Regions from separate parts of the Delftia sp. WSY_10 genome, predicted to be linked through region 1. Evidence: riboswitches for the same ligand, from Rfam matches in the RefSeq annotation. Region 1 holds a riboswitch; the other holds the start of a gene.
What was found. Region 1 has a riboswitch for cobalamin ahead of ACF8ML_RS13145 (TonB-dependent receptor). Riboswitches for the same ligand answer to the same signal wherever they lie in the genome.

Region 2: another riboswitch for cobalamin. It lies ahead of ACF8ML_RS04590 (TonB-dependent receptor); the one in region 1 lies ahead of ACF8ML_RS13145 (TonB-dependent receptor).

What each region holds. Positions count from the first base shown of each region.
Region 1 is NZ_JBICKY010000029.1:104,971-109,430, forward strand. It holds gene ACF8ML_RS13145 (TonB-dependent receptor) at 1-1,947, opposite strand, end outside; cobalamin riboswitch at 2,068-2,387, opposite strand; gene ACF8ML_RS13150 (2OG-Fe(II) oxygenase) at 2,400-3,083, opposite strand; gene alkB (DNA oxidative demethylase AlkB) at 3,098-3,748, opposite strand; gene ACF8ML_RS13160 (2OG-Fe(II) oxygenase) at 3,776-4,460, opposite strand, start outside.
Region 2 is NZ_JBICKY010000012.1:550,590-555,049, forward strand. It holds gene ACF8ML_RS04585 (ABC transporter substrate-binding protein) at 1-505, opposite strand, end outside; gene ACF8ML_RS04590 (TonB-dependent receptor) at 695-2,935, opposite strand; cobalamin riboswitch at 3,064-3,348, opposite strand; gene ACF8ML_RS04595 (CHAD domain-containing protein) at 3,403-4,284, opposite strand; gene ACF8ML_RS04600 (YbaK/prolyl-tRNA synthetase associated domain-containing protein) at 4,342-4,460, opposite strand, start outside.

The DNA.
Region 1 (4,460 bases):
CACGGTATTGGCGTTGTTGCCAAAGCGGTCACCCACGTAGCGCAGGCCCAGCGAGGCTTGCCAGGCGCCCACGCGGTAGTGGCCCCAGAGGTTGGCCGTGGTCTTGGCCACGTTCTGCGGGCGGTTGCCGGCGCGGTTGCCGCCGGCCTCGATGAGCTTGTCGAACTGGGCATCCACATAGGACAGGTTGCCCTCCAGGCGCAGGGTGGGCGTGGCCTGGAAGTTGGCAGTGACCTCGGCGCCGCGCGAGGACTGGCTGCCGCCCTGGATGGAGATGGCCGGGCGGTCGGGGTCGCGCGTGATGATGTTGTCCTTCTTGATGTCGAACACGGCCAGCGTCCATTCGCCGCGCCCGCCTGCCACCTGCTGCTTGATGCCGATCTCGGCCTGGCGGCCCTTGCTCAGCTTGTAAGCCGTGTTGGCCAGGTTCAGCGACACCAGGCTGTTGACGGGATCATGGCCCGAGCTGATCTGCCCATAGACATGGGTGTCGCGGGCCAGCTCATAGGTCAGGCCCAGGCGCCAGGAGGTGGCGGCCAGCGTCTTGTTGAAATCCGTGCCGCCCACCAGGGAATGGCTGGCAAAGCTGTAGACATCGCGGCGCAGTCCGGCCATGGCCAGCCAGCGGTTGCTGATGCGCCAGGCATCCTCCAGGTACAGCGCATGCTGGGTCACGCCGGTTTCGGTCTTGGCCTTGGTGACATCGGGGCTGGCCCAGCTGCCATGCACGGGGTCCCAGGCCGAGACCGTGGACGAGCCGCCGTAGGGCGAGTTATTGGACAGCCGCAGGTTGATGCGCGCGGCCTCCCAGCCCATGGCGATCTTGTGCGAGCCCCGGTTCACGTTCAGGCCCAGGCGATTGCCGGTCTGCTGCAGGTCGTGCAGGATTTCCAGGTAGTCGGAGCGGCCCACGGTCCAGGTGGCGGGGTTGAGCGCGTAGGCCTCGATGTTGCGCCAGTGGCGGTCCGACTGCACGTGGTACAGCTCGTTGCGCACCGTCAACCAGTCATTGGCCTTCCATTGCACCTTGGCGCGCAGGCGCTCGTCGGCATAGCGCAGCACGCTGTCTTCTGCGTTGTAGTTGCGGTCGCGCAGGGACTCCACCACCTTGCCGTCCAGGCCAGGGGTGCCCCAGTAGCGGGTGGGCTTTTGCACGCTGCGGTCGGCAATCAGGTCGATCTGCAGGTCGCTCGTGGGCTCCAAGCGCAACGTGCTCATGAACTTGCCGTTGCGCGACTGGTCCAGGTCGCGCTCGCCCGCGCTGCGCGCGGTGTAGCTGTCGATGCGGTAGCTGGCATAGGCGCCCAGGGCGCCGGTCACGCCCAGGCCCACGCGCAGCGTGTCGTCCGTGCCCGCTCCCACCAGCACCTCGGCCGAGCTGGTGCGGCTGGGCTGCTTGCGGATGGCGTTGACGGTGGCGCCCATGGTGCCGCTGCCATACATCAGCGAGGCCGGGCCGCGCAGCACGTCGATGCGCTCGTAGCCCCAGCTGTCCCCGGGATAGGCCGTGGTGCCGGCGGCCACGCCCAGCACCATGCCGTCTTCGGCCACGCCCACGGAGTTCACGCCCGCAAAGCCACGGCTGCTGAAGGACAGGCCGCCGTTGCCCGGCGTGCTGCTGGAGGTCAGGCCCACGGTGCGCGTGACGGCGTCCACCAGGGCGTAGTCGCCGCGCTCCTGCATCTGCTCGGCAGAAACACCATCCACGCTGGCAGGCACTTCCTGGTTGGAGACGCCGGTATGGCTGGCCGAGCGCGCAGGCTGGGCCAGTTGCTGGCCGATGCGTTCGGCCTGGCCGGTGACCTGCACTTCGGGCAGGACAGTCTGTGCCTGCACAGGAGCGGACAGGAAGGCGCAGGCCAGAGCCAGCGGGCTCAGCCGAAGGCAAAGGGAATCGGCAGCACGGGTGCTGGGAACGCAGGAAAGGGAGGAATGCATTTCGAACATCGGTCTTCGACCGCCTGATGCGAAAGCAAGGCACTGCCGCCTCTCCAGCCAGCGTGCAAGGATAGGGTGCAGGACATTGCCATCCGCACCCCGCAGACAGTCAAGAAAGCGCCCGCTCAGCGGGCGCGAAACGCAGCAGGCCGGTCTCCGGGCTCACAAGCGGCGCAAGGACATGCCTTGCGCCCAGCGCCCCGTCTTCCCAATCCACCCGCGAAAAGCTGCATGTTGCAGACCACGCCATGAACCAGTGACAGCCTGTCATCGCCCCTCCGCAGGGTTGCGGAGACTGGCGGGACAGGCGTGGAGCGCCTTGACTTGTTTACCGTTGCGGGGGCAGCCAAGGCCTGTGCCGGCAGCGCAAAAAGCATTTGCTGGCAGTCACCTTGTTCCCGTTTCATCCCCATGGCTGGCATGTGGACACCTGTTGCACGGATGCCTTTGCAGGCGCGGCATTATAGCCAGCGGTCTGTTTGCAGAGCCTTTGGCGCCTGGGGCACGTCGTGCAAAAGCAGCTCCAGACCCAGCCACTCGCCACGGTGAACGCGGCTGACGGCATGCCGCAGGTGCACACGGTAAAAGCCCGCCGCACCGCGCACCGGGCGCGGCCCCGTGGCGATGATGGCCGCATCCCCCAGGCCCAACGGCAGCACCATGGGGCGCGATTGCATGCGCGGTCGCTGCTCGGTCATCACGAACTCGCCGCCCTCGAAATCCTGGCCCGGCCGGGACAGCAGCAGCACCAGCTGCAGCGGGAACACCGCCGCTCCTTCGCTGTATGAGCGCAGCGGGGCATGGCCCGCCTGCGCCACATGCAGCAGGTGCGACTGCGGATGCATCTGGCCGCACTGGCGGCCCAGTTGCCCGAAGGCCTCGAACGAGGCGGGCAGGGCAGGCTGCATGTCCATTTGGGCACGCCAGCGATTGGCAATGGCAAGCAGGTGCCGGTACAGTACCGGGCGCCATGTGTCGAGGGAGGGCGGCAGGCCATTGCGCATGGCCGCCTCGCCGGCCAGGGCGCGGCTTTCATCCGCATTCAGCAGCCGTGGCAGCAGGCAATGGCCCTCTGCATCGAGCTGGGTGCAAATGCGGCCCCAGTCCAGGCCGGCGAAGCGATCACTGCTGTTCAGCCCATCCATTTCGAACCCTCCATTCAACCCGCCTTGCGAAAAGTGAGATTGATGCGCCGCCCGCCCAGCAGCGGGTGAGGCTGGTCCTTGAGCGGCAACACGCCGTGGTGGCGCAGCCGATCCACGCCGCCCCAGACCACCACGTCGCCATGCTGCAACAACACCCTGGCCGTCCTGTCCGCGCGCGCAAGCCCTCCAAACAGAAATGTGGCCGGCATGCCCAGTGACACCGAGACGATGGGCGCGCCAAGGTCACGCTCGTCGCGGTCCTGGTGCAGGGACAGGCGGCTGCCGGGCAGGTACTGGTTGATCAGGCAGGCGTCGGGCGCGAAGCCCTCGAAGCCCGCAGCGGCGGCCGCTTCGCCCGCCAGCTGCGCAAACACGGCCGGCATGGCGGGCCAGGGCTGGCCGCTGACCGGGTCGATGGCGCTGTAGCGGTAGCCGCGCCTGTCGCTGGTCCAGCCCAGCGTGCCGCAGTTGGTCATGGCCACCGACATGGTGAAGCCGCCCGGCGTGACCAGATGGCGCAGCGGCGCCTGGGCCATGACGCCGTCCACCGCAGCCAGCAGTGGCGCCGCATGGGGCAGGGCATGGCCGCGCAGCACCACGGACTGGGGACCAATGGGTTCGATGCCCATGGGAGGTTCATCGGCAAAAAGATCCAGCGTGCTCATACCGGCCGTCCATCAAAGTGCGTCATATCAGAGTGCGTCATGAAAGATCAGCCCCACGGTATGGCGATGGCCGTTTCGGACGCGGCTGACGCCATGGCGCATGGCCGCGCGGCGGTAGCCTGAGCGCCGCCCCGGCACGGGCCGGTGGCGCACGGCCAGGACCAGCGCATCGCCCTGGCCCAACGCCATCACATCGGCCCGTTGCCTGTCGCCATCGGCCTGGGTGATGACGAATTCCCCGCCCGCAAAGTCCTGCCCCGGCCGAGACAGCAGCAACACCACCTGCAGCGGAAACACATGCTCTCCATAGACATCCTGGTGCAGGCAGTTGTAGTCGCCCTCGCCGTATTGGAGGATCAGCGGCGTGGGCCGCAACTGGCCGTGCGCGTGGCAGCGCGCCAGGAAGTCCTGCAGCCGGTCCGGATAGCGCACATCCAGCCCCATGCGCTGGTTCCAGCGGTTGGCCACCGGCACCAGGCGGGAATACAGCTGTTCGCGCAGCCGCTGCAGCAGAGGTGGCAAGGGGTAGTCGAAATACCGGTATTCGCCACGCCCGAAACCGTGGCGGGCCATGACGATGCGGGAGCGAAAACCGTCTTCCCTGGTGTAGAGGGCCGCCAGGTCACGGCATTGCTGCGCGTCCAGCAGGCCGGGCAGCCGGGCACAGCCGTGCTCGTCGAGTTGGTGCTCCATCTGCGTCCATTGGCAGGGC
Region 2 (4,460 bases), on a different contig from region 1:
GCGCCTGGCCGCGCGCCTGCACGCCCGTGGCGCGGGCCACCAGGCGCAGGTTGTCCATCACCTCGGCCAGCGAGCGGCTGAGCAGCACCATCACCGGCACGCCGATGCGCTCCATGGGATCGACCAGCTGGTGCGCTGCCTGGCGCGCGGGCGTGACGATGACCAGGTCCGGCTGGCGCGCCACCACGGCGTCCACCGAAAACCCCAGCCGCCCGCCCACCTTGGGAATGCGCTCCACGCCCGGTGGAAAGCGCGTGAAATCCTCCACGCCCACCACGCGGTCCAGCAGGCCCAGCGCGGCCACCAGCTCGGTGTTGGAGGCAAAGATGGAGACGATGCGCTGCGGCGGCGCGGCAATCTCCACGCGCCGGCCCAGCGCATCCTGCAGCACCACCGGACCGCCTGCAGCGACGGTGTCGGCCCAGGCCGCGGGCAGGCCGCAGCCCAGGGCCGCCGCCGCGCCCTGGCGCAGCAACTGGCGGCGTGGTGTGCAGACAGCCTTCATCTCAGTGTTCCATGACGCAAGGCGCCGTACATGACCTATGAAACCGGCGCAGTCCAAAGCGAGGGACACCGAGGAAGGGCCTATGCCGGCCGCGCCGCCCCGCCCCGAGGGTGTCGTCCCCCTCCCGCGTAGCGAGAGAGGGCGCCGTGCACACGGGGGAAGGCGCGAAGCGACTCAGGGGGTGCTTCATCAAAACTCTGCCTGCAGGCCGACCATGAGTTCGCGCCCGGCCATCGACGTTCCGCAGCCGCCGTTCTGGTACGCCGGGTTGGCGATGCAGGGCGCACGGTCCAGCGCGATGAAGATGGGGTGGCGGTTCAGGTCGAACAGGTTGTTCACGGCCGCGAACAGCTTGACGCCCGGCGACACGCGGTAGTCGGCACGCAGGTTCCAGATGGTGAAGGCGCCCTTGCGGTGGATGAAGGTGCTGCGGGGCTCGCCCTGCGGGATGAGCAGCGCCTCTTCCGTATCGTACCACATGGGACCGCGCAGCAGCGTGGACAGCTGCAGGCTCCAGTCGCCCTGCAGGCGCCCGCTGCCGCGCCCGTAGCGCACGCCGGCCGAGGCCTCGTAGCGGTACATGCGCTGCACCTTGTCGGTATTGGCCGACGCTGGCGATCCCTTGTCCCGCATGCTGAAGTGGTAGTAGCCGCCAGCCCAGGCCTTGAGCTGGTGGCCCGTCAGGTTCAGCGCCCGCGCCAGGTCCATGTCGGCCTGCATTTCCAGGCCGCGCGCCACGATGTCGGCCGCGTTGTTGGCGTAGTCCGAGGTATTGGTCGTGGCCCCGCGCGAGACGGTGATGATGCGGTCGCTGATGGTGTTCTGGAACAGGGCCGCATCCACGCGCCAGCCGGGCTGCTGCAGCGCGGCGCCGACCTCGATCTGGCGGCTGGTCTCGGGCTTGAGGTTGGGGTTGCCGAAGGTGCGGCCACCGCCGACGGCCGTGAAGTCCGAAGCCAGCTCCGTGGCCGTGGGCGCGCGAAAGCCCGTGGAGGCCGCAGCGCGCAGCGTGAGCCGGTCCGTGGCCTTCCAGGTGGCGCCGGCCGACCAGGTGTGGTTGTCGTAGTCGCGCGTGCTGGCCTGGGCCAGGGCCAGGTTGGGCGTCTCGTCGAAGCGTGTCGTGCCCCAGGTCTTGCGCAGGCCGGCGCGCAGGGTCAGGCGGTCGTCGAACAGGGTCTGCGCGTCCTCGACGTACAGCGCGTGCACCTGCTCGGTCTGGTTGTTGTCGTAGGGCGCAACCTGGCCCGCCGGGCCGCCCGGCATGGCCACGCGCAGGCGGTCGGAGCGCAGCTTGCTGCGCTCCCAGTCGAAGCCCATCAGCAGGTCATTGGTCTGGCTGACACGCAGGCGCGGCTGAAAGCGCAGGCCCGTGGCGTCCAGCTGGCGGTGGTTGTAGTCGCGCGCCGTGCCGGGCACGGCGCTGTTGCCCGAGCGGATCACGGGCGATGCCCAGTTGAACTCATCGGTATCGACCAGGCTGTAGAGGTGGGTCGTCCAGCTCAGGCGCTGGCCGGGCAGTGCGCCCTCGTAGGTCAGGTCCAGCGAGCGGTTGCTGCGGTTGTCGCGGCTGTAGATGTTGGCGCCCGATCCGCGAAAGCCCGCGTTGTAGATGCCGTCCGTGCGCAGCTGCAGCTCCACGCGGTGCAGCTCGTGCAGCTGCCAGCCCAGGGCGCCGCTGGCGCCGCGCCGCTTCCAGCCCGTGTTCTCCATGCGCATGCCGCCGTCGCCCGACTCGTAGTCGCCGCGCCCGCCTGCGCTCACGCCGAAGTACCAGTCGAAGCGGTCATTGGCGCCGGCCGTCTGCGCATCGGTGCGCCACAGGTCCCACGAGCCGGCCTGGACCTGGGCGCGCGTGCCGGGCGCTGTCGCTCCCGTCTTCATGATGATGTTGACCACCCCGCCCATGGCCTGGCTGCCGTAGATCACCGAGGACGGGCCGCGCACGATCTCGATGCGCTCCACATCCGAGGGGCTGAGCTTGGACAGGTTGGCCGTGCCCGCGCGCCGGCCGTTGACCAGCACCAGCACCTGGCTGCGGAAGTCGCGCCCCTGGCCGTCGGTGGAGGCGCCGCGCAGGTTCATCGAGGTCTGGGCCGCCGTCCATTCGCTGAGAAAGCCCACGGCGTTCTCGGCCAGCAGGTCGGTGACCGAGCGCGCGCTGGAGCGCTCTATGGCCTCGCGGTCGATGGTCTGCGTGGTGCCCGCGATGCGGCTGCGCGCCTCGGGCCGCGCCGTGGCGGTCACGAAGACGGCGTCCAGCGCATCGTCGGCGGAGTCCGTGGATCGCCCGGAAGCCGGCTCCTGCGCGGCGCCGGCCGCTGCAGCGCAGCTGGCCAGCAGGACGGCGGCCGCTACGGGCCGCAGGCTGGAGACAAGAGGGAGAACAGAGAGAAGGCCGGAGGAATCGGCGGCCGAGGAAGCGAAGCGCATGCGTTGAATCCAACTGCCCCAGTCACCCGTGGGGCCTATCGTCTGAACCACGCCGCACGGCGCGCACGCCGGAGCCGGCCACGCCAGCGCAGGCTGGGGCCGGACCGGACAGGCGCACTCCCGCGGCGTCCGAAAGCAATGCAGAAGGCCGGTATCCGGGCTTGCGGAACGCTGCGGCGCGCAGGGTGGGCGCGCTGCAGCAGGCATCCCCGCCTTCCCATGTCCGTCCAGACACAGTGGCTTGCGGCGCGCAACCGGTGGGTGGCGCGCCAGCGTGGGGAGTTGTATTCCGCTGACCGTTGCGGGGGCAGCGCAGGCATTGCGAGCGGCCACCTCGATGGCATCGCGCACCTGCTTCCCGTTGAACCCCTGGCCGGCAAGCGGCATGGGGCACCTTCAGCAACAGCGCACCGCCACGGCCCAGGGGCTGCGGCGGTGCGCCAGCGGCGGATTATCGCTGATGCGGTCTAGGCCCAGAAGCCCGGCACGCGGGCCAGCGCACGCAGCGCGCGGCGGCTGCTGCGCGCGCTGGTGGCCAGGCGGGCCTGCAGGTAGCCGGCGGCAAACCAGGCGCGCGGATCCGTGCCGGCCTGGTCACGAAAAAGCGCGGCCGCCACGGCCATGTCGTTGTGCAGGCCCAGCGCGTCCTGGGCGGGCACCAGCGCCTCGGCAAAGCGCCGGCCCTTTTTGCCGGGCCACATTCCGGGCGCGAATTCCCGCGCAAAGTCCGCCAGGTAGCGCAGGCGCTTGAGCCGCTTGCGCACGCGGTGCTGCTGCGCCAGCGGCAGGCGGTCGAACCGCCGGCCGTCGCGCAGCACCTGGCGGTGCAGGCGCGCCAGCCGCCGTGCCAGGTACTTGCGCGTGCCTGCGGCGGACAGGCTGACCAGGCCGGGCTGCCGCTTGCCTGCAGGCGCCTGCGCCAGCGCATGGATCTCGGCCAGCGTTTGCAGGAACTGCGGCTCGCGCACCGCAGCGGCCGCGTCCGCGTCGGCCTGCCCGGCATCCGGCACGGCCCAATCGCACAAGGGCGCATCGGCGTCCTGCAGCAGCGGCCGCACCACGTCGGCCAGGGTGCCGGCATCGCGCAGCGTGCCCAGGCGCGCAAAGGCCAGTGCCAGCGGGGCATCCCATTCGGCGCGCATGCCGGGCGCCAGCCCTGCGCATTCGCGCAGCAGGGTGCGCAGGCGCCGCAGGGCCACGCGCAGCTGGTGGATGCGTTCGGCCTCGCCGCTGCCGGCGTCCACGGCATCCATATGCGACTGCACCTGGGCCAGTGCGGCAGCCAGCGCCGCACGCACAAAGCCGGCCGCATCGGGCCGGTCGGGGAACTGCCTGGCAGGGGTGGTCATGGTCAGGAGAGGATGTGCGGGCGTTGCTGCGATTGTGGGCACCGCCCGGCCCCCGGGTCAATCGGCGCCATCCCCGCTCAGGCTGTGCAGCGCGGGCCGGGCAATGCGCACATAGTCGGCCGAGTCCAGCACGATGGAGCGGTCCAGCCGGCCCGCATTGAAGGCGATCTCGGCAA